Regions from separate parts of the Labrenzia sp. THAF187b genome, predicted to be linked through region 1. Evidence: predicted binding sites of a transcription regulator. Region 1 holds the regulator's gene; each other region holds the start of a gene.
What was found. The regulator PhoB, encoded in region 1, activates phosphate uptake and scavenging genes when phosphate is short. The targets are predictions, from matches to a motif close to TGTCATNNANCTGTCAT.
Positions count from the first base shown of each region.

Region 2: a site for PhoB is predicted at 2,413-2,429, ahead of FIV03_RS07440 (DUF1045 domain-containing protein). Genes of this name have one in related genera too.
Region 3: a site for PhoB is predicted at 2,862-2,878, ahead of FIV03_RS22055 (glycerophosphodiester phosphodiesterase family protein). Genes of this name have one in related genera too.

Region 1 is NZ_CP045344.1:5,985,813-5,993,708, forward strand. It holds gene FIV03_RS27450 (transporter substrate-binding domain-containing protein) at 1-96, shown strand, start outside; gene FIV03_RS27455 (sterol desaturase family protein) at 128-973, opposite strand; gene FIV03_RS27460 (alpha/beta family hydrolase) at 1,089-1,736, shown strand; gene FIV03_RS27465 (Hsp33 family molecular chaperone) at 1,854-2,840, opposite strand; gene argF (ornithine carbamoyltransferase) at 2,851-3,780, opposite strand; gene FIV03_RS27475 (aspartate aminotransferase family protein) at 3,780-4,976, opposite strand; gene FIV03_RS27480 (GcrA family cell cycle regulator) at 5,417-5,953, shown strand; gene FIV03_RS27485 (DUF1330 domain-containing protein) at 6,116-6,412, opposite strand; gene phoB (phosphate regulon transcriptional regulator PhoB) at 6,592-7,290, opposite strand; gene phoU (phosphate signaling complex protein PhoU) at 7,371-7,896, opposite strand, start outside.
Region 2 is NZ_CP045344.1:1,623,774-1,631,669, forward strand. It holds gene phnN (phosphonate metabolism protein/1,5-bisphosphokinase (PRPP-forming) PhnN) at 1-416, opposite strand, end outside; gene FIV03_RS07435 (alpha-D-ribose 1-methylphosphonate 5-triphosphate diphosphatase) at 430-1,575, opposite strand; gene FIV03_RS07440 (DUF1045 domain-containing protein) at 1,572-2,321, opposite strand; gene phnL (phosphonate C-P lyase system protein PhnL) at 2,468-3,172, opposite strand; gene phnK (phosphonate C-P lyase system protein PhnK) at 3,181-3,969, opposite strand; gene FIV03_RS07455 (alpha-D-ribose 1-methylphosphonate 5-phosphate C-P-lyase PhnJ) at 3,966-4,895, opposite strand; gene fosX (FosX/FosE/FosI family fosfomycin resistance hydrolase) at 4,892-5,320, opposite strand; gene FIV03_RS07465 (carbon-phosphorus lyase complex subunit PhnI) at 5,317-6,441, opposite strand; gene phnH (phosphonate C-P lyase system protein PhnH) at 6,445-7,071, opposite strand; gene phnG (phosphonate C-P lyase system protein PhnG) at 7,071-7,556, opposite strand; gene phnF (phosphonate metabolism transcriptional regulator PhnF) at 7,689-7,896, shown strand, end outside.
Region 3 is NZ_CP045344.1:4,803,207-4,811,102, forward strand. It holds gene FIV03_RS22045 (FecR family protein) at 1-263, opposite strand, end outside; gene FIV03_RS22050 (FecR domain-containing protein) at 600-1,631, opposite strand; gene FIV03_RS22055 (glycerophosphodiester phosphodiesterase family protein) at 2,042-2,761, opposite strand; gene FIV03_RS22060 (YceI family protein) at 3,185-3,769, shown strand; gene FIV03_RS22065 (cytochrome b) at 3,822-4,406, shown strand; gene FIV03_RS22070 (YceI family protein) at 4,430-4,987, shown strand; gene FIV03_RS22075 (fumarate hydratase) at 5,139-6,776, shown strand; gene FIV03_RS22080 (L,D-transpeptidase) at 7,198-7,791, shown strand; gene FIV03_RS22085 (TetR family transcriptional regulator) at 7,873-7,896, opposite strand, start outside.

The DNA.
Region 1 (7,896 bases):
CGGGCTGCGGCCCTCACCTATGCCTTGCGCCAGCTGCACCAGAAGGGCATCTACCGCGAGCTTTACCTGCGCTATTTTCCCATGAGCTTCTTCTGACTTTTCCGGCCATTCCCGACAAGGGACCAGGTCAGCTTTGGCCTTTCGCGTCCTCGACGCGCGCCTCCTTCTGGCGGTCCGGATTTTTCAGGAACGGGATCGCCAGGCTGAAGGGAAACGAATGCGCACGCGGTGTGAGCGCGGCGCCGAGCCCGATTTCCATCGTTTCCTGTCCCTGCTCGGGATCTTCCACGTAGGTTCCGAACAGACGGTCCCAGACCGAAAGGTAGAATCCGTAGTTGGAATCCGTCTCGTGCGGTAGCACCGAGTGATGAATGCGGTGCATGTCCGGAGTGACGATCAGAAACCGCAAGGGGCGGTCCAGCCAAAGCGGCAAGCGGACATTGGCGTGGCTGAAAACCGCAGAACCGTTGAGAACGATCTCGAAGATCAGCACGGCTTCAACAGGACCGCCGAGGGCGATGATGACCACCCCTTTCCAGAGGAAGGACAGCAGAATTTCGATCGGGTGGAACCTGAGCGCGGTTGTTGCGTCCACCTCACTATCTGCATGGTGCATGCGGTGAATGCGCCAGAACAGGGGAACCTTGTGCGACACCAGATGCTGAAACCACACCGCAAGATCGAGCACGACAAAGGTGATCAGACCGGCCACAACACCTGACCAGCCGAGCAATGCAAAGAGACCCCAACCGTTTTCCTGTGCCAGCATTGCAAGGCCGACACCGCCGATGGGGAAGATCAGCCGCACCAGAAGGGCATCAAGCAGAACAATGCCCCAGTTGGTCGGCCAGCGCTTCAAACGGCTGCTCTTCAGGCGCCGCCGTGGCAAGCCCGCCTCCAACAGCGCCATTATCAGAAAGATGCCGCCGAAACAGGCCATGCGAACCTGGTTGATGTCGATCTGGTCAAACATGGGGTCTTTTGAAACGTCCTGACTAATGCTGCTTGCCACGGTCCCGATGGCACGATAGGGCGATACGACAATACTCCTGATATCATTCCTTGCCGCCGCGACAGATCACATCATCATGACCGACTTTCTCTGGACCCGCCCCGAAACGCCACCTGTGGCAACCCTGCTGCTGGCCCATGGCGCTGGCGCTGCCATGGACTCAGCGTTCATGAACAAGCTCGCGGCAGCCCTCTCGAGCCAAGGCATTGCGGCCGCACGCTTTGAATTTGCCTATATGGCCGGCCGCCGGACGGGAGGCCCGAAAAAGCCGCCGCCCCGGGCCGACAAGCTGATTGCCGAGTTCCAGACCGCCCTGCAATCTGTCCTCAGCCAGAGTGACGGCCCTCTGCTGATCGGCGGCAAATCGATGGGTGGTAGGGTCGCCGCGATGCTGGCGGGCGGCGGCTCGTTGCCTGGTCGCGCCAAGGGCGTTGCCTGTTTCGGCTACCCTTTCCACCCGACCGGCAAGGCCGATGCCGAGTGGCGGCTCCAGCCGCTGCAGGACGCCAAACGGCCGGTTCTGGTGCTCCAGGGCGACCGGGATCCGTTCGGCTCGAAGGCGGAACTCGATGAAGTCGCCCTGCCCGCTCACGTCAGCCTGACCTATCTGGAAGATGGCAACCATGACTTCGGCCCGCGCGGCAAGTCGCCGGCGACACTCGACGGCAACATCAAGCTGGCAGCCGAAGCAGTCAGGGCATTCGTGGATCGGCTCACGAGTTAGGACCCACTACGTGCCCGGACAAGCGCAGCGCAAGTCCAGGGCTTACGCGCAAGGCAGCAAGGAAAAAAGCCCGGACCGTTTCCGATCCGGGCTTTTTGAATTTCACGACAGGCCGGCTTACTGGCCGGGCTTGCCGTCGAATTCGTAGCTGGTGCAGCAGAACTCGCAGGTGACGATGATCTTGCCGTCGACAGTCATGTGGTCGACGTCGTCGTCGCTGAACCCGGCGAGAACATTCTCGATCTTCTCGCGAGAGCAGCTGCACTTGTCGACCAGCGGCTGCGGCTCGAAAAGGCGGACGCCGCGTTCGTGAAACAGGCGGAAGAGCAGCATTTCCACGCTGACTTCCGGATCTGTCAGTTCGACATCCTTGACCGTCTCGACAAGTACCTTGGCTTCCACCCAGGCATCGTCCTCGTCAATCTCGTGCGGGCTCGTGCCTTCCGGGGCATTGCCCGGGTCGATGTCAGCCTGGCGCATGCGTTCCGGCGCTTCCGGCAGGAACTGGATCAGGATCCCGCCGGCTGTCCAGGTTTTCACGTGACCCTCGCCTTCCTGGCGGGTGAACAGTTCACCGACACCAAGACGAACTTCTGTCGGGATCTGCTCGGATCGCTCGAAGTACCGGCGTGCGACTTCTTCCAGCGACACACCATCCAGCTCCACCAGTCCCTGGTAGCGCTGCATGTGCATTCCCTGGTCGATGGTCATCGCCAGATGTCCGTGGCCGAGAAGGGCCTCCTGCGTCGCCTTGCCGTCAGCCATCAGCGCCGCGACTTCTGCAGCATTGAAGGTTGCGCAGGCGCGGATTGCGTCGGGTGACTTGAAGTCGACGACCAGCATGGACACCGGCCCCTTCGTCTGCGTCTGCAGCGTGAAGCGACCGTCGAATTTCAGCGACGTGCCCAAGAGGCTGGTCAGAACGATCGCTTCCGCCAGCAGGCGCGAGACCGGTTCCGGATAGGCATGCCGGTCCAGAATTTTTTCCAGGACAGGACCAAGCGCGACCGCCCGGCCGCGCACATCGAGCCCTTCCACGGCAAAGGGCCGGACAGCGTCCAGCCCTGCAGGCGTAATGCCCAGTTCATCAAGATTAAGTGCCACTTGGCTTGCCTTATGCTGCGCCGAAGCACCAGGCCAGAATGCCCTTTTGGGCATGGAGCCGGTTTTCGGCTTCGTCAAACACAACGGAGTTGGGACCGTCCATGACGTCCGAGGTGACTTCCTCACCCCGGTGGGCCGGCAGGCAATGCATGAACAGGGCGTCCTGGTTTGCCTCAGCCATCAGGCGCTTGTTGACCTGATAGGCGCTGAGGAGATTGTGACGCGATTCCGCATCATCATCACCCATGGACACCCAGCAGTCGGTCACGACACAGTCGGTCCCCTTGACTGCCTCATATGGGTCCGTCGTGACCTGAATGGAACCACCCTTGGCACGAGCAGTTTCAATCAGGTCCATCGGCGGCGCCAGTTCGCCCGGCGTCGCGATGCGCAATTCGAAATCGAAGCGCGGCGCGGCATGAATCCAGGAGGCGAGCACGTTGTTGCTGTCACCGGTCCAGGCAACGCTCTTGCCCTTGATCGAACCGCGATGCTCTTCAAAGGTCAACAGATCCGCCATGATCTGACAGGGATGCGAGAGCTTGGTCAGGCCGTTGATCACCGGCACTGTCGCATTTTCGGCAAGTTCACGCAGGTCGTTGTGATCGAGGATGCGGATCATGATCGCGTCGACGAAGCGTGACAGAACCCGCGCCGTATCGGCGATTGTCTCGCCGCGGCCGAGCTGCATTTCCGCACCGGTCAGCATCAAGGTCTCGCCGCCAAGCTCACGCATGCCGACATCGAAGGAAATGCGCGTACGGGTGGACGGCTGTTCGAAAATCATGGCGAGCACCTTGCCCGCCAGAGGACCCTGGCCGCGATGCACGCCGTTACGGCTCGACTTGATCTTCCGGCTGGTGTCCAGGATGGCGCGCAGTTCTTCGCCTTCGAAGTCCGTCAGATCCAGAAAGTTCCGGTAGGTTCCGTTTGCGGTCATCAGGCCGCTCCTTCCGCCAATTTCGCTTCCACGGCGACAGCAGCCTGTTCCAGGCGCTCGACAGCAATGGAAATTTCCTCTTCGCTCATGGTCAGCGGCGGCATGATGCGCACCACGTTATCGCCGGCAGGAACTGCCAGCAGACCGGCTTCACGGGCTGCAAGCACATAATCTGCTACCGGCACCACGCATTTCAGACCGAGCATCAGGCCGTTGCCGCGCACTTCCGCCAGAACGTCCGGATGGCTATCCACCAGTCCGGCCAGCTTCTGCTTGAAGCTGAGCCCCTTCTGACGGACACCTTCCAGGAACCCGTCTTCCAGAACGACGTCCAGAACGGCATTGCCGACTGCCATGGCCAGCGGATTGCCGCCAAAGGTGGTGCCGTGGGTCCCGGGTGACAGCGCCGCTGCCGTTTCTGCCGTTGCAAGACATGCGCCCATCGGGAACCCGCCGCCGATACCCTTGGCGATTGCCATCAGGTCCGGTTCCACGCCCGCCCACTGGTGAGCGAACAGCTTGCCGGTCCGTCCGACACCGGTCTGGATCTCGTCGAAGATCAGCAGAATGCCGTTGTCATCACAGATCTTGCGCAGCGCACGCAGGAAATCGGCCGGAATTTCGCGGATCCCGCCCTCGCCCTGCACGGGCTCGATCGCGATTGCGGCCGTTTGCGGACCGATGGCATCTTTCAGCGCATCCAGGTCTCCTGCCGGCACCTGATCGAAACCGGGAGCCTTCGGGCCGAAGCCCTCAAGATATTTCGCCTGGCCGCCAGCCGCGATGGTCGCGATGGTCCGGCCATGGAAAGCGCCTTCGAAGGTCACGATGTGGAACCGCTCGGGGTTGCCGTTGTCATAATGATAACGGCGCGCGCATTTGATGGCAGCTTCCATCGCTTCCGCGCCGGAATTCACGAACAGCACCTTGTCGGCAAAGGTTTCCGCGCACAGGCGCTGCGCCAGCCGTTCGCCATCCGGGATCTGGTGCAGGTTGGAGGTATGCCACAGCTTGGCTGCCTGATCCTGCAATGCCTTGACCAGATGCGGATGGGCATGACCGAGTGCGTTGACCGCGATGCCGGAACCGCAATCGAGGAATCGTCGGCCATCGGTGGTAACCAGCCAGACGCCTTCCCCATGATCGAAAGAAAGGTTCGATCTTGCGTAATTTCCGAATAGTGCAGTCGCGGACATAACCTCGTTTGTCTCCTTTAAACGCCCCTGCTGTCCCTGCGTCGCCCCGACGCCGAGCCGTCACCTTGAAAAGATGCCGAAGGGCCAAAACGCAACGTGCCGCCCCGATGAGGCGGCACGCAGCGGCTTTCTTATACACTGCCGGTACCATGCACTGTCAATGGAAATGGCGCACAAGACATTTCATGTGCCGCAGAGGGCGGATTTCATAAAATTCTCAATGACCTCGCCATAATTGGGGAAAAGTCGTTTCATCCCCAACTGGTTTGGGTCGAGTGGTTGCCTGACAAATTAACGTTATTGTAACCTCTCAGCAATCAGACACGAGATCTCGTGAGGCAAATCACCAAGAGGCACTAGATCTGCCAGCATTAAGCGTGCTTGCGCATGCTTAACACGGGGTTAATGGCCGCAGGACGGTCAAACTAAAGGGTGCGGCAATGAGTTGGACAAACGAACGAGTTGAGCTTCTCAAAAAGCTTTGGGGCGACGGCTTGAGCGCAAGCCAGATCGCAGGCGAACTGGGTGGTGTTACCCGTAACGCCGTGATCGGCAAGGTGCACCGCCTTGGCCTGTCCGGCCGCGCCAAGTCCACCTCTTCAAGCGCCAAGCCGCGCCGGCCGCGCACCGCAGCTCCTGCCACGGGTGCAGCGCCGAAGAAACCGACGACGTCACATCCGCAGTCGATCGGCGCAACGGCCCTGAAAGCAGACATCTCGCCTGCACCAGTGGTGGCTGCCAAGCCGCGCGTGGAGCCGATTGCAGAACTTGTTCCGATCTCGCAGCGGGCAACGATCCTGACGCTGACCGAGCGGACCTGCAAATGGCCGATTGGCGACCCGGCAACCGACGACTTCTACTTCTGCGGCCGCCAGTCCGATGCCGGCGTCCCCTACTGCGCTCATCACTGCAAGATCGCGTATCAGCCGGTCGCCGACCGCCGCCGCGACCGCAAGACGATGGCTCAGGCAGGCTGATAGCCTCGCACCGAACCAATTCATGAGAAAGCCCGCCATCTGGCGGGCTTTTTTCGTTCCTTGAACACACTTTCGATCGCCAATGACTGGTCGCAAACCCGCTTTCGGAATCTCGCAGGAAGTGTGACTTTCTCTCGCGCTCCCGAGGCTAACGGCATCCGGTTATTCGACTAGTCTATCGACCAGGATCGCGTTCAACCTGGAACCGGAGCGCCGCAGCTTCGCAAGATCTTGAAATTCCGCAGAAGTCCAGAAATCGTTAGCGCTTTCCCGGTCAGGGAACTCGAGGATAAAAGCTGCATCCGGGATCAACAGATCCCCTTCAAGACCGCTGGGATTGCCACCACGGACAAGGAACCGCCCTCCATGTGCCGCAACCAGGTCTGGAATTCTTGCAAAGTACTCCGCCATCCAGTCGCGATTTTGAATTTGCATCTGGCCGATCACAAACGCTGTCATGAGTTCACTTTCAAAACGGGCTGATCTCCACCCCGAAGCTAGCCAATCAACAACAACGGTACAACCGCGCCGCCTGGCATGCTGGTTCCCGGAGGTGTTTCCTCCGTGATGAAAAACTTGAGGGCAAGACAAAAAAGCCCGCCAATGGCGGGCTTCATTCAGGGCGTTGGCCGGTGAAATCAGCCGACTGCCGTGAACTGGTCATTAAAGGCGTATCCGGCACCACGGACGGTACGGATAGGATCCTTCGCCTTGCCCTTGTTCAGAGCCTTGCGCAAGCGACCGACGTGAACATCGACAGTGCGTTCGTCCACGTAGACATCGTGACCCCAGACCCCATCCAGCAGTTGTTCGCGGGAGAAGACACGGCCAGGCGATGTCATCAGGAATTCCAGCAGGCGGAATTCCGTCGGCCCCAGGTGTATTTCCTTGGTGTTGCGGCGAACACGGTGCGTTTCGCGATCCAGTTCGATATCGCCCGACCGCAACATGCTGGACACCACTTCCGGGCTTGCCCGGCGCAGGATGGCGCGCACGCGGGCCATCAATTCCGGTACCGAGAAAGGCTTGACCACGTAGTCGTCGGCACCGGTCGACAGGCCGCGGATGCGCTCTGCTTCCTCACCGCGTGCCGTCAGCATGATGACCGGCAGGCGCTCGGTGTCTTCGCGCGCCCGCAGGCGGCGGCACAGTTCAATTCCGGACAGTCCCGGCAGCATCCAGTCGAGCAGCAACAGATCCGGCAGGCTTTCCCGCAGGCGGATTTCCGCCTCATCACCCCGGACACAGGACTCGACCGAGTACCCTTCCGCTTCCAAATTGTATCTCAATAGAAGGCTGAGCGGTTCTTCGTCTTCAACGATGAGCACCTTCGGCATACATCTCGCTCCAATTACCGCAACCGGCGCCGAAGCGCCGGCCGTTAAGATCTTCTGCAAATCCGACGATTACCAGCAGGTCAGACCGCGCCTGTTTCGTCGACCTTTGCCCGGTCTTCCGGCAAACGCTCGCCAGTGACCATGTAGTAGACGTTCTCGGCGATGTTCGTCGCGTGATCGCCGATGCGCTCGATGTTCTTTGCGCAGAACAAGAGATGGACGCACTGGGTAATGACCCGCGGGTCTTCCATCATGTAGGTCAGGAGTTCACGGAAGATCGACGTGTAGATCGCATCGACCTCGGCATCGGCTTCCTGAACCCGGCGGGCGGCTTCCGCATCCTTCCGGGCGTAGGCATCCAGCACCTGCTTGAGCTGCGAAAGAGCGAGTTCCGTCATGTGCTCCACACCGATCGCGAGCTTCTTGGACTGCAAGTCGCTGTCGATGGCGATGACGCGCTTGGCAACGTTCTTTGCAAGATCGCCAACACGCTCCAGGTCATTGGCAATGCGCGTTGCAGCGGTGATTTCACGCAGGTCCTGCCCCATAGGCTGGCGGCGGACGATCAGCTCGATCAGCTTGACTTCAAGTTCGTTGTAAAGGCTG
Region 2 (7,896 bases), 1.7 Mb from region 1:
CCACGTGCGGCGAGGCGTTCGGCGAGGACTTCGACCGGCGCGGTGATCAGCAGAACGCTGGCGTTTCGGTACTTGTCCTCTGCGTGCTTCAACACCTTGCGCGAGCCATTGGCAATCACGGTTGCGCCTGCTTCGATTGCCTGGTCGTAGCTTTGCGGGATGACGTAGCCGAGCCCATGGGCCTCCCAGCACAGGGCAACCTTTCCGGCCGCTCTCAGCTGATCGAATTCGGCGCGCGAAAGCGTGTCGTGGTCCTCAGCCTCGACATCGGCCTGCCGGGTGATCGCTCGCCGGGCGAAACTGACGTCCGTCCGGCCCGCCAGACGGGCCTTGAGTGCGGCCATCAATGTGTCCTTGCCGGCTCCGCTCGGACCGACCACGAGCACCATGCGGCCGGGGCCGAGTTTTTCCGTCATGTCGGACGCAGCCTCAGGCAACCCGTTTGCCCTCGCGCCAGACGCCGCGCACGATCGGGATGTCACCAACCATTTTCACCTGGATGAGATCAGCCCTGAGGCCGGGTTCCAGGGTGCCGCGGTCTTGCAGGCCAATGGCCTTCGCAGGCGTCGTCGTGACCATGGCAACCGCCTGTGGCAGGGCAATCGCCTCGACCTCCGCAGCCAGCTGGAACGCGGCCTGCAGCAGCGAAATCGGCACATAATCCGAGGAGAGCACATCCAGAACGCCCGCCTCGGCAAGCGCCTTCGCCGAGATATTGCCGGAATGGGATCCGCCGCGCACGATGTTCGGCGCGCCCATCAGAACAGCCATACCGGCCTCGTGCGAAGCCTTGGCGGCTTCCAGCGTGGTTGGAAACTCGGCGATTTTCGTCTGCAGTGAAATCGCCTCGTCCACATGGGCGGTGGTGGCGTCGTCGTGGCTGGCGATGGCGATGCCACGGGCCTGGGCGATGGCCGACAGGTGCTTGCGGTTTTCAGGGGCGAGGCTGCTGGCACGCGCCTGGCGCTTGCGGATGAAATCGTCCATCTGGGCGTCGGTGAAGCCCTTCTTGCCCTGATAGTAGATCTTGTAGGCATCCATCGACACGAACTGGCGTTGACCGGGGGTGTGGTCCATCAGCGAAATCAGGCGGATGCTGTCGTCGTCCTCGAACACCTTGAAGGCGCTGAGCACGTCGGGCGCGGATACTTCACAGCGAAGGTGGATGAAATGGTCGGCGCGCAGGCGGTTTTCCCGCTGGCCGGTTTCAATGGCATCCGCAAGCGCGCGCATATCCGAATAACCAAGGTCCGCGTCTTCATCCATGCCGACGCGCAGCGCATCGAACACGGTGGTGATGCCGGAACACGCGATCTGGGCGTCGTGGGCCTGCACGGCGGAAACCGGGCTCCAGCGCACCTTGGGACGCGGCGCATAGTGGGTTTCCAGGTGGTCGGTATGCAGCTCGACCAGGCCAGGCAGCAGGAAGTCGCCTTCGCAATCGTGCCCATCGACCTCGGTCGGTGACCCGATGCCGGAAATCAGACCGGCATCATCGACCGTCAGGGAACCGTCGAACACTTCGCCTGCGAGAACCAGACTGGCATTCTTGAAGACTTTGGGATGCTTGCTCATGCAGATTCCTCTTGGGAAAGACGCTCGGCCTGGCTGAGGGCGTCGGCGGGAGCGACGCTGCCGGTCAGCTGAAAGACGGTATGGACCTGGAAAGGCGCGCCGCGTTCGGCTTCGGTGTAGAGCGCAACGTGGCGGCACAGCCGCTTCTTGCCGATGACATCCGCAAAGTGGTCCTGGGCGGCATTTGCCATCCGCTCCATGTCGGTGTCGTCTTCCAGCTTGTTGGAAAGGGTCAGGTGGAAGCGGAATTCATCGAAGATATAGGGATAGCCCCACCTGACGAGATAGGTGTCATGCCTTTCCGACAGTCCGCTCTTGCGGCGGCGCTCAAGATCCGCCTCGGACAGTGGTGCGCGGAACGGTTCGAAGCGACGCACGCACAGGCCGGCGAAGGCGCGCAGGGCCGGCTCTTCTGCCTCAGGGGTCAGTGCCAGAAAACGGCCGAGCCTGTTCACGCCGAGCGCTTCTATCTCGTAAGGGGCGATTTCCGCCGCAAAAGCTGCGCAGGCGTCCAGCAGAGTTGCCTCGGTCTGATCGGCTGCAAGGGAAAACGGGGCTTTCAAGGTCCCGTGAAATCCATAGCGCCGGGGGTCGGTCGTCAACTCCCGGAAGCGTGCCGATGTCATGCCGGCCAGCTCCGGTTGCGGAAGAGCCGCGCCGGAAAAGGGATCGCGCCCGAGCCAGGAATTTCCGAGCTGCATCAGGCGGTCGTCGGCATCGGCGGCGAAATAGAGGGCGTAGCGCATGAAGAAAATCGCGATTTTGAAATGTGGTTTGGCCGGGATGTGGCAGGGCCACATCCTTCAACTTTCTGAGGGAGTGACCTAAAGGCGGGCGGTGACTTTTCTGTGACAGTTTCCGCCCGTCTGCAAGCCTTTCCTCATCTCGTGGCTCAGGCGGCTGCCTCCGCGCTGAAACCGGTCACGTCGATGATGCGGTCGGCGATCTGTTCCCGGACGTCCTGGTCGTGAAGAATGCCCACCATGGCAACGCCCTGGGTTTTCTTTTCTTCCACCAGACGCACGACCACGGCCCGGTTGGCGGCATCGAGAGAGGCGGTTGGCTCGTCCAGCAGCAGGATCGGATAATGGGCAATGAACCCCCTGGCGATGTTCACGCGCTGCTGCTCGCCGCCGGAGAACGTGGCGGGCGGCAGGGTCCAGAGGCGCTCGGGCACATTCAGCCGCGACAGCAGGGAGCGGGCCTTGTCGACGCCTTCTTCCTCGCTGGTGCCCTGGGCGATAAGCGGCTCGGCGACGACGTCTTCGGCCGAAACACGCGGGATGGTGCGCAGGAACTGGCTGACATAGCCGATCGTGTCTTCACGCAGTCGCAGAACCTTGCGCGGCTCAGCCCCGGCAATGTTGACGATTTCATCGCCAACCGTCACCAGGATCTGACCCTCGTCACAGCGGTAGTTGCCGTAGATCATCTTGAGGATCGAACTCTTGCCGGCACCGGAGGGGCCGCCAAGGACGACACATTCGCCGGAATTCACCGAGAATTCGACCTTCTCGACCACAGGAATGACGGTTCCGCCCTGCAGGTGCATGGTGAAGGACTTGCCGACGTTGTTGAGATAGAGGCGTACGGGCATTTCGGTCCTCATACCTGGAGAATGGAAGAAACAAGCAGCTGGGTATAGGGCTCGCGCGGATCGTCGAGCACCTGGTCCGTCAGTCCGCTTTCGATGACGTTGCCGTGGCGCATCACCATGATCCGGTGCGACAGCAGCCGGGCAACCGCAAGGTCGTGGGTGACGATGACCACGGAAAGTCCGAGATCGGCCACCAGACGGCGCAAGAGGTCGAGAAGACGCGCCTGCACGGAAACGTCCAGACCGCCAGTCGGCTCGTCCATGAAGACCAGTCGCGGCCTTGTGACGAGGTTGCGGGCGATCTGCAGGCGCTGGCGCATGCCGCCGGAGAACGAGCGCGGATCATCATCGATGCGGTCGCTGTCGATTTCCACCCGTCCCAGCCAGTCGTCGGCGGTGGAGCGGATGTTGCCATAGTGGCGCTCGCCAACCGCCATCAGCCTTTCGCCGACGTTGGCACCAGCGGAAACGTTCATGCGCAGGCCGTCCGCAGCATTCTGGTGCACGAACCCCCAGTCGGTGCGCATCAGCAGGCGGCGCTCGGCCTCGGTCAGCTGATAGAGGTTGCGCATGGTGCCGTCGCGCATGCGGTATTCGATGGCTCCCGCCGTCGGGGCGAGACGTGTCGACAGGCAGTTGAGCAACGTGGTCTTGCCGGAGCCGCTTTCGCCGACGATGGCGAGCACCTCACCGGGCCAGAGATCGAAGGATACATCGGCGCAGCCGATGCGGTCGCCATAGTAGCGGGTGACGTTGTGAACCTGCAGCAGCGGGTCCGCGGACGGAAAGGCGTTCATCGGGCGGTCTCCTCTGCCTGGGTGGCGCCGAACTGGTGCGCCGCCGGATCGGCAGCCATCGGGCCGAGATGGCCGTCCGCGCGCCGTTCCTCGCAATAGTCGCTGTCGGAGCAGACGAACATGCGCCCGCCCTTGTCATCCAGGATCACCTCGTCGAGATAGACATTCTCCGCGCCGCACAGGCCGCAGGGCTTGTCGAACTTCTGCACCTCGAAAGGATAGTCCTCGAAGTCGAGGCTCTTCACCTTGGTGTAGGGCGGAATGGCGTAGATGCGTTTCTCACGCCCGGCACCGTAAAGCTGCAGGGCTGCCATCTGGTCGATCTTCGGGTTGTCGAACTTCGGCGTTGGCGAAGGATCCATCACGTAGCGGTCGTTGACCTTTACCGGATAGGCGTAGGTGGTGGCGATATGGCCGTTCTTGGCGATGTCCTCGTAAAGCTTCACATGCATGAGGCCGTAATCCTCGAGCGCATGCATCTTCCGGGTCTCGGTTTCGCGTGGCTCCAGGAAGCGCAGGGGCTCGGGAATCGGCACCTGGAAGACGATGATCTGGTCTTCGCGCAGGGCCTTTTCCGGAATCCGGTGGCGGGTCTGGATGACGCTTGCCTCCGATGTCTCGTAGGTGGTGCGCACGCCGGCGGTCTTTTCAAAGAAACCGCGCAGGGAAACCGCGTTGGTGGTGTCGTCGGAGCCCTGGTCGATCATCTTCAGGCAATCGTCCTTGCCCAGAATTGCCGCCGTGACCTGCACCCCGCCGGTGCCCCAGCCATAAGGCATCGGCATTTCACGCGAGGCGAAAGGCACCTGGTAACCCGGTATCGCGATGCCCTTCAGGATTGCCCGGCGGATCATGCGCTTGGTCTGCTCATCCAGATAGGCGAAGTTGTATTCGCCCTGTTCGAAAATCTGAGCCGTGTCGTTCATTGCGCAGCACTCCGTTCCCTGAGTATCCGGCGATAGTGGTCGAGGCGCATGTCCAGCGTTCCGGTGTGCAGCTCGAACAGGTGATTGTCGTTGTCGTAGAAGTAGATGGACCTGCCTTCACCTTCGACGCGGGCGCGTGGTGGTTTGACTTCCAGGCCAAGGCGCTCGACGGCTGCCAGCTTCGTGTCGAAGTCTTCCTCTTCGATCTTGAAGGCCACGTGATTGTAGGTGCGCTCATTCAGGGCATCGCCCTGCATGATCGCGATCCAGACGTCACCGACCAGAAAGAACTTTTCCTGGGAGAGGGAAAAGGTGGCTTCTTCACTGGAGTAGACTTCCCGGGCCCCGAGTACCGTCGTCAGCAGGTTCGTCATCCTGTCCAGATCACTGACGATGAACGTCATATGACTAAGTCCGCTGCTCATTCCGCCGCCTCCTGGGCGGTGCTGCCCTCTTCTTCTTCCTGGTGGCGTTTTTCGAACCATTCGCCGCGCATCCGGCGCACCAGATCGAGTTCGGCCTGGAAATCGACGTAATGCGGCAGCTTCAGGTGTTCGACGAAACCGGTCGCCTGGATGTTGTCTGAATGGGACAGGACGAATTCGACATCCTGAGCCGGAGCAGACTGTTCCTCGCCCAGTTCCTGCCAGCGCATGGAACGGTCGACCATGGCCATGGACATGGCCTTTCTCTCCACCTGCCCGAAGACGAGGCCGTAACCCCGGGTGAAGGTCGGGGCGGTCTTGGCCGAACCCTTGAACTGGTTGACCATCTGGCACTCGGTTACCTTGATGGCGCCGAGCGTCACGGCAAAGCCGAGTTCCTCGGCGAAGAATTCCACCTCGACCTCGCCGTAGCGGATTTCGCCGGCGAAGGGGTGTGTGCGGCCGTAGCCGCGCTGGGTGGAATAGGCCAATGCCAGCAGGAAGCCTTCGTCGCCACGGGCAAGGTTCTGCAGGCGCAGGTCCCTGTCGGCCGGGAAGGACAGGGGCTCGCGGGTCAGGTCGCCGACAGGCGCGTCCTCGTCGGTTACCGGGTCCGGCTCCATCAGGCCTTCGTCGCCAAGCAGGTCGGTGACGCGCGGCATGCTGCCTTCTTCAGCGGTTGCTGTTTCGACCGGCTTTTCGAGACCGTCCTCTTCGGCGGCCAACGCGAAATCCAGAAGGCGGTGGCTGTAGTCGAAGGTCGGGCCCAGAACCTGGCCACCCGGCAGGTCCTTGTAGGTGGCTGAAACGCGCCGTTCCACCAGCATCTTCGCGGTGTCAATCGGCTGGCTGTAGCCGAACCGTGGCAGGGTCGTGCGGTAGGCACGCATCAGAAACGCAGCTTCGATGAGGTCTCCGCGCGCCTGCTTGATGGCAAGCGCGGCCAGCATCTCGTCGTAGAGCGAACCTTCGCCCATGACACGGGCAACGGCATGGGACAGCTGTTGGGCGATCTGCTCCAGCGTCAGCGAGGGAACGGAGGTGTCGCCCCGGCGGCGCTTGGCCATGAGCTTGTGGGCGTTGCGGATGGCCTTTTCACCACCCTTTACGGCTACATACATGGATCAGACCTCCGCTTTGAGGATGCAGGTGGAACGGGGCAGGGCAGACAGCGCATCCTCACCGGCAAAAACCAGATCGATACCCCGTGGAAACTGGCGGTTGTTGGCAATCACCTGGTCCCAGAACACCGGCGGCAACGGACCGGTGCCGAATGCCACGGTGTCCTTGATGCCCGGACCGCTAAGAGAGACGGCCGGATGGGACCCGAAGTCCTGTCCGGTCAGGATCACCGTTGTCGACCGGTCCGGATATTCGGCGGACCCCTGGTTGAAACTTGCCAGCGGGATCATGCTCACCGGTGCGCTGACCAGCGCAAAGGCCGCTTCCACCGGTTCGGTGACAATCGGGCAGCCGGTGTGGAAGCGCAGAAAGGTCTTTACGGCGTCCGAGGTCATCAAAGGCTTGTCGAGCCAGATCGGCGTGTCGTAGTCGAACAGGGTCAGGGCGATGGCGGCGGCCACCTGCGTCAGCGGTGCGGGCGGCTTCAGATTGCCGGCGGAAATCGCCTGCCGCGTACCCGGCCGGGCCATGGCATTCATGATCGCGCGAAAGCAGCCCTGCGCATCGTGAACCGGGTCCTGAAATCCTGCGGCCAGCGGTGCGGCGGCGGTCTGTTGTGCTGCGTTCATCAGTTGTCTCCCCGCACCATGGTGAAGAAGTTGACCTTGGTGGCCTCGGTTTCCTCGCGAACGGTTTCCTGCGTTCCTGCCTGGGCTTCGGCCAGCGGCGCGATGATGTCCGTCTCGATGCGCTCCTGCATTGCAGGGTGTTGCCACAGGGCGTCGATCACGGCGGACTGCAGCGCTTTCTGCTTGTTGCGGCCAAGGCTGTAGGCATTGCCGGTTTCACCGGTTTCCAGGCGAACCACGCAGCGGGTGACGGTGACTTCGCCCAGGTTGAATGGACTGCCGGTGCCGCCCATGCGGCCGCGCACCATCACCAGGCCTGTTTCTGGCTGGCGCACCAGCTCGTAGCTTTGCGGCGGAAGTGCGCTGAATTTTTCCGCGACGGCCTCGGCGGAGGCTGCGGCCAGTGTCGCGATCACCTTCTGGCGGGCGCTCACGGCTACGCCGGGTTGGGTGTCTAGGGAGGCGGAAGAGGTAATGTCTGTCATGAAGCGCGCCTTTTGGGTTGGGCGGTTCTTCGGAAAGCGTTTGAAAACGCCCTTGTCCTAGACTCGATTTGTCTATTTGTCTAGACAAATAATCCGGTTGACTCTTTGGTACCGAAATTTGATGACGGGCTCATGACGACGAACAGCACTCTCGACCGCAGCGCCGGAATTGCGGTGTGGCGCCAGATCATGGAAACGCTGAAGGCGGAAATCGTGAGCGGGGCCTTTGAAAAAGGCAGCCGCCTGCCTCCGGAATCCGAGCTTGCAAGCCGGTTCGGCGTCAACCGCCACACAGTGCGCCGGGCGATCGCCGCGCTGACGTCGGATGGCATTCTGCGGG
Region 3 (7,896 bases), 1.2 Mb from region 1:
GCGATGGTTTCGCTGCCTCTGCCTATGAGAGCGCGGGCACCTGCCCTGGTTCCGATGGTGTAGCCTTTTTCAAACACCATGCCCTTTTTGACACGGAAAGCTTCCACGCCAGGCGCAACGAAATAAACGATGCCGGACACACGTTTGACAACCCAGTCCGAAGCATTCGCAGTAGCAGGAAGCAGAACCAGAGCTGCAAGCAAGAGGACCCGCAGAAGTGATCCTGCTTTCCGCTCGACTGAATACATAGCGTCTTTTTTCATCTTGCTCTTCAACACGTTACGACTGACTGTCAATGCCGTGCGCAGAACCCACGGACAGGTTTATTGAGTTCTACACATCCTGTGTAGCATTTCAGCGTTTAACCCAACGTGAAGACAGGCGGAAAATATTGCCTATGCTCGTCACTAGTTGCGATAAACGACTACTTCAAAACAGAAAGGAGCTAGGTAATCTTCCGTAAAATACGGAGTTACCCAGCCCGACCTCCACGACTTGTATCCGCCAATACGGATTGCTTGTCGTCATATTCCTGGAACGTCTTCAGCAGCAGCGAGACTTAATATCCCGAGCGATACCTTTTCGCAGACGGATTGGCGTTACCGACCCTTGCCATTTCCGTTGCCACCGGAATTGCCATTGCCGTTGCCACCGGAATTGCCATTGCCGTTGCCGCCGGAATTGCCGTTGCCGTTGCCACCGGAATTGCCGTTTCCGTTGCCACCGGAATTACCGTTGCCGTTGCCGCCGGAATTACCGTTTCCGTTGCCGCCGGAATTACCGTTTCCGTTGCCACCGGAGTTGCCATTCCCGTTGCCACCGGAGTTGCCGTTGCCATTGCCACCGGAGTTGCCATTGCCGTTGTTCCCCGAGCGGGAATCTCCAGCATTGCCCCGGTTGCCGCCATTGGCAGCTCTTGCTTCAACTTTGGTAGCTGGCACGTTCTTCACGACGCGTGTTTCGAATGAAGGAGCCCGTTTGGGGCCAGAACGCACCGCAGGCTTGTTCTTTCCGCTGACGGATAAACCGACGCGGCGCGAAGGGTTGGTGGCGGCCGCCTGACCGGCGCCTACGTCGGCACGATCTCCGGATGCAAAGTCATGAACACCGACAACGCCCCGCCCCACATTGACCGACGCAGTCCTGTTGCCGACCTTGACCCTGAACTGAGTTCCTTTGACAACAGCGGCAAGGAAAGGGGTTTCCACTTTGAAATGCCGATACCACCGGCGCTTTACGTCCACATCTACCTGACCAAGGTCCTGGTAGACGACCATTCGCTTGATCAGCACGCCCTTCGGCTCAAGCGTCACAACAGAATTTGGAGAAACAACGAATGTTTCTTCACCCCGATTGATGACTACACGCCCACCGCCGGTCTTGATCTTCCATCCCTTGCGCACCGTCATGCCACGCTTGACGGCAAAGGTCTCGCCGGCACGGGTTTGCACCATGACCCGGCCGCTGACGCGTTCGACCGACCAGTGCCACGGCGTGCCACCTGTCTCCGCGTCTTGCGACAATGCCTCTTGAGAAAACCAGAAGGCCATAAGGGCAGCCAGCAGAAGCGACGCTGCCAACCGCATCCGGAGATCCCAGAACTGTCCAACGTCATCAGCTTTTGCTGCCATGCAACTGGCCTGACCTGAGCAATTGACGTTTATTTTGTTGGACATGGGAGCCCTCTCTTGGCCCAGCTTCGGAAGCTCGGCAAGCTATTCCGCCCCCGTTAACAAGACTTGAATTATAATGGGAAACCTTTTTATTTCATTCTTTTAGTAAAAATTGTTCTATCATCTAACGTTTCCAACTTTTTCCCATATTAGATAAAATTTTAATATTAAAACTATTTAAGATTGTGTTTTTGGATAACTAGAGAAAAATCACAATCATAGATACCTGCGATCCCTGATCGAAATGGCGTATGACGCTCAAAATATTTTTTCAATCATTCCAAAACAAAACGGCCAGGAACCCGTAAGTTCCCGGCCACGCCAGTCAATGATTTCCGTCGCAGTGCAATTTGCATCACGCTGGAGCGTCAGACTGTTGCCAAAAGCTCTTTTTCCACGGACTTGAAAATTTCGACCTGGTCGATGTTCATTTGCTCGACGCCGCAGCGCACGGCTTTCTCGAAAACGGCTCGTTCAGACCCGGCGTAGAACATCTGCGTAATCAATCCGGCCTGCTTTGCCTCGTTTATGAGATTCTCTTCCAGGTCATCCTCATGGAATTCCAGGATATGCGCACCCTGGGCAACGGCGCGCTCGACCGAACCAACGTGAGCGTAAAGAACCATGCGCCGCAGGTCCGGTACCTTAGCACGGGCTTCAGCGCGGATTGCCTGATCGAACGAAAACGTCCAGGCGTCACTCAGCATGCCGCGGACTGCCAGCATGTCGCGAATTTCCGCGGGGTCGCCTTCCTTGATCTCAACATAGGTGCCAATACGGCCCTTGCAGGTATCCAGAAACGCATCGAGCCTTGGAACTCGCTCGCCCTTGAAGGTCTCCTTGAACCAGTTTCCTGCATCAAGACGGTCAATTTCGTCGGAAGTCATATCCGAAATTCGGCCACTTCCATCCGTCGTCCGGTCAACAGTTGCATCGTGCATCACGTAGAGGATGCCATCCCTGGACGGTCGAACATCCAACTCGACAACCTCGGCGCCAAGCGCAATTGCTCCCTCGAGCGAGGCAATCGTGTTTTCCGGAGCCTGAAGGCTGGCTCCGCGGTGGCACACAACGACGGCTTGTTTCACGGTTAGGTCTCCTGTGTCTCCAGAGTGATATCCGGAGCTTGGATAGGGCTGGCAAACGGCCACTCTAGAGGGAAGTCGATGAAACAGGTGCCTGAAATTCTTGATGAAATGATGACACTGCAACTTCCCTCGCAATTTCATGTACTTACCGGCTGCGACAACCCATAATTGAATGACTGAACAATTCACTTCAGGCTCGGAACTCTATCGCGATTCTCACCCGATACCGCAGGGTCGACTTTCTATCCCCCTGACGCTTGAAAATCTTTCCAAAGCCACACAGTTAACGGTGAAGAAATCAACTGAATTATTGTTCAGCATTTACGAACAGTCAGTCAAATTGCACCGCACAATTTTCTTCCTATGTTCCAGTCTGCAGCGTTCATGAGCGAACGCTTCTGGTAACATCTATGAGGTTTGATCATGATCCGTCTCGCAGCTTCTGCGCTTGCCCTTTCCCTCGTCGCAGGCACCGCCCTTGCCGAACCGGTGGCCTACGACTTCGACAAGTCCCACGCCAACCTGGCTTTCTCCTATAACCACCTTGGCTACTCCACGACCGAAGGCCGTTTCGGCGAATGGGAAGGCACGCTGCTGATCGACAAGGACACACCTGCCAATTCCTCCATCGAATTCACGATCGACGTCGGCAGCCTCGACACGTTCTGGGCAGAGCGCAACGCGCACTTCCTGAGCGCGGACTTCTTTGACGCAGAAAAATTCCCGAAGGCGACCTTCAAGAGCACCAAGGTCGAAAAGACCGGTGACAACCAGCTGGAAGTGACCGGCGACCTGACCATCAAGGACATCACCAAGCCGGTGACCCTGACCGTTGATGTCACTGCACTTGGTGAGCACCCGATGGCGAAAAAGGAAGCTGCCGGTTTTGCCGTTTCCACAGTTCTGAAGCGTTCCGACTATGGAATGGACATGTATGTTCCCTATGTAGGTGACGACATTACCGTGACCTTCCATTCCGAAGCTCTGAAGTCCGACGCGACCAACTAAGTGAACACCCTCGGAGGCCGGACAGACCGGCCTCCGTTTTCCAGGAGCCGCCATGCTGCGAAACACTTCAACCGGGTATGGAAGGATCGCCATTGCGTTCCATTGGACGATGGCCGTCTTGATCATCGGCATGCTTGGCCTCGGCCTCTACATGCACCAGCTTCCGCCAACCGAACAGGCAACCTTTGAGCTCTATCAGTTGCACAAGTCGATCGGCTTTGTGGTGCTGACGCTTGCCGTGCTCCGTCTTGTCTGGCGCCTTCTCAATCCTTCGCCGAAACTGCCTGACAACATGCACCCGCTGGAAAAGGTCGGGGCGCATCTGGGACATGTCGGCCTATACGCGCTTCTGTTTGCTCTGCCACTGACCGGCTGGTTCATGGTGTCGGCTTCGCCGTGGGGCATTCCGACCATCCTGTTCAACACCTGGCCAGTGCCGCATCTGCCGGTTCCAGGTGTGCTTGGTTCGCAGGAACAGGCGGAAACCTTCTTCAAGCTGCTGCATGAATATGGGGCTTATCTGTTGATCGCGCTGATTGCCGTTCATGTCGCAGCAGCGCTGAAACACCACTTCATCGCCCGCGACACCACGTTGAAACGCATGATTTCAACCGCACCCGCCAAAGCCGATAGCTGACAACACGAACTGGAAATCCGCAGATGACATTGAAGCATTTTACATATGCCGTTGCAGTCCTGTCGGCGACGACCTTCACCGCACCGGCGTTTGCCGACACCTGGAAAGTCGATCCGGACAAGAGCAAGCTCGGCTTTGAAGTGAAACAGGGAGGCGGCACGCTGACTGGCGTCTTCGCGTCCTGGGAAGCAGACATCGATTTTGATCCTGCGACCCCTGAAACCGCCAAGATCAGCGCTGAAATCAAACCCATGAGCGCCACCACCGGCAATGCCCAGTTCGATGGCACCCTGCCTGGCAAGGACTGGTTCAACGCCGGGGACTTCCCGACGGCTGAATTCACGTCCGACACTGTCGAGCTTGTCGAAGGCAACAGCTACCGGGCACAGGGCACGCTCTCCATCAAGGGAATTTCCCAGCCGGTCGAGATGGATTTCACCCTGGACATCGCGGGCGACACCGCCACAGCAAAGGGGACGGCCATCGTCAACAGGCTCGACTATCAGCTTGGCAGCGGCGTCGGTACCGACACGGTCGGAGATATCGTCACCGTTACCCTGGATCTTACGGCGATCCGCTGACATCGCGTTCGGCAAACAAGCCTTCCGGCTCCGACCATTTGATCAGGCTGCGGCACTTGGCGTCCGCAGCCTTTTTGCCGTATGAGAACAGCACTCAACGTTCCAGCGTTTCCCGATGTGACGGGAAGCAGCCAGATCAGGAAAGCCTCCTATGAACGCTCCGCTCACACCTCCAGCTTATCAGCACAGCGCCCTTTTCCCTCAGGGAGAAGACAAGACCCCGTATCGGAAACTGACGTCGGACCACGTCAAGACAGCCGAGTTCAACGGCGAAGAGGTACTGGTTGTCGAAGCTGAAGGTCTACGCCTTCTTGCCGAAGAGGCTTTCAAGGACATCAACCATTTCCTGCGTCCAGGCCACCTGGAACAGCTGAAGAAGATCCTGGAAGATCCGGAAGCGACCGAGAACGACAAATTCGTTGCGTTTGACCTCCTGAAAAACGCGAACATCGCCTCCCACGGTGTTCTGCCGATGTGCCAGGACACGGGCACCGCAATCATCATGGGCAAGAAGGGTCGTCGGGTCTGGACCGACGGGTCGGACGAAGCGGCACTCGGCGAAGGTTCCCGGGACGCCTATTTCAAAAAGAACCTGCGGTATTCCCAGCTTGCGCCGATTTCCATGTTCGAGGAAAAAAACACGAGCAACAACATGCCGGCACAGATCGAGCTCTATGCCGAAGGTGAAGATGCCTACAAGTTCCTGTTCATGGCCAAGGGTGGCGGTTCGGCCAACAAGACCTTCCTGTTCCAGGGCACACCATCACTGCTGACGCATGACCGGCTGGTGGAATTCCTCAAGGAAAAGATCCTCACGCTCGGTACTGCTGCCTGCCCGCCCTATCACCTTGCCATCGTCATCGGCGGCACGTCTGCGGAAATGAACCTCAAGACAGCAAAACTGGCTTCGGCCCGCTATCTTGACGGCCTGCCGACGCAAGGGTCGGAACTCGGACATGCCTTCCGTGACCTTGAGCTGGAAGCCGAGATCCACAAACTGACCCAGGCAACCGGCGTCGGTGCCCAGTTCGGCGGCAAGTATTTCTGCCACGATGTGCGTGTCATCCGCCTGCCGCGTCACGGCGCGTCCTTGCCAATCGGCCTCGCCGTGTCCTGCTCTGCGGACCGGCAGGCCGTCGGCAAGATCACGAAAGACGGGATTTTCCTGGAACAGCTCGAGATGCACCCGGAAAAATACCTGCCGGAGGTCACCGACGACCACCTGTCCGACAATGTGGTCAAGGTCGACCTGACCCGGCCGATGTCCGAAATCCTGGGCGAACTTTCCAAACACCCGATCAAGACCCGGTTGTCGCTTTCCGGACCGCTGATCGTTGCCCGCGACCTTGCCCATTCCAAGCTGCGCGACCGGCTGGAAAGCGGCGAGCCCCTGCCCGACTATTTCAAGAACCATCCGATCTATTACGCTGGCCCGGCCAAGACACCGGAGGGAATGCCTTCAGGTTCGTTCGGTCCGACAACCGCAGGACGCATGGACGCTTACGTCGATCAGTTCCAGGCAGCTGGCGGTTCCATGGTCATGCTGGCCAAAGGCAACCGTTCCGCTCAGGTGCGCCGCGCCTGCCAGGCTCATGGCGGGTTTTATCTCGGCTCCATCGGCGGTCCGGCCGCTCGCCTTGCGCAGGATTGTATCAAAAAGGTGGAAGTGGTCGAGTTCGAGGAACTGGGCATGGAAGCCGTCTGGAGAATCGAAGTCGAGGATTTCCCGGCCTTTATCGTCATTGATGACAAGGGCAACGACTTCTTCAAGGAATTGAACCTCGGCTGAACGCCGCTTCAGTTGAAAACACCAGACCCGCGGTTTTTGCCGCGGGTTCTTTTTTGTCTGTCGACAGACCAACAACAGTAGCCACGCGCCGTTTTGGCGCGATTTGGATCGCGGTCATACGATTCGGAAACAGGCACAGAATCGCCCAATCCGGATCAAAGATAGCTGACGATTTATGCCAAGACGGGCAAATTCCACAATCTCAGCGAGCGAACGCGTCTTCGTCGCGTTTTTCACGAAAAATCCGTTGCAATTTCAGCACAGACCCAGGACATGGTCGGTGGTCACATCAACGTGAGATTTTCCCGAACGCCGTTTTGCGACATAATAATTAAGAGTGCGGCAAGGACATTTTCGTAACGTCACTTTGATTGAGAATCGCATCGTTGAGGCATGAGCCCGATGCTGATGGGGGATCGGAATGAAGAAACTTTTATTTGTAATGGTTGCGGTTCTGGCGGGCGCTTTTGCGCTGACCGCTCAGGCAGCTCCGCGATATGGCTACTTTGACCACAGCACCAACACCTGGGTCACTCCGAAATATCACCCGGGCGGCCCGTCCCCGGTCAAACGCAAGCGCGTGAAATATGATGGCCCGTACCCTGCAGGCACGATCGTCATCGATACCTCCGAGCGCCGTCTTTATCATGTCCTGCCTGGTGGCAAGGCCATGAAGTACGGCGTCGGCGTTGGCAAGGATGGCTTCCAGTGGGCCGGCACGCACCGCATCACCCGCAAGGCTGAATGGCCGAGCTGGACCCCGCCTGCACAGATGCGTGCTCGTGAACGTGCGAAAGGCCGTATCCTTCCGGCTTACATGCCGGGTGGACCGAACAACCCGATGGGTGCTCGCGCGATGTACATCGGCTCGACACTCTACCGCATTCACGGCACGACCGAGCCGTGGACCATCGGTTCGGCTGTCTCTTCCGGCTGTATCCGTCTGGCAAATGAAGACGTGATCCACCTCTACAACAGCGTGACTGTTGGTTCGAAGGTCATCGTGAAGCGCTAAACTGCGGCACCAATTATCAAGAAATAAAGCCGGGCCCTGCCCGGCTTTTTTTTGATGCTCACATCTAGATCCCAGACTTGATCAATTTTCCGGGATGTAGGCATC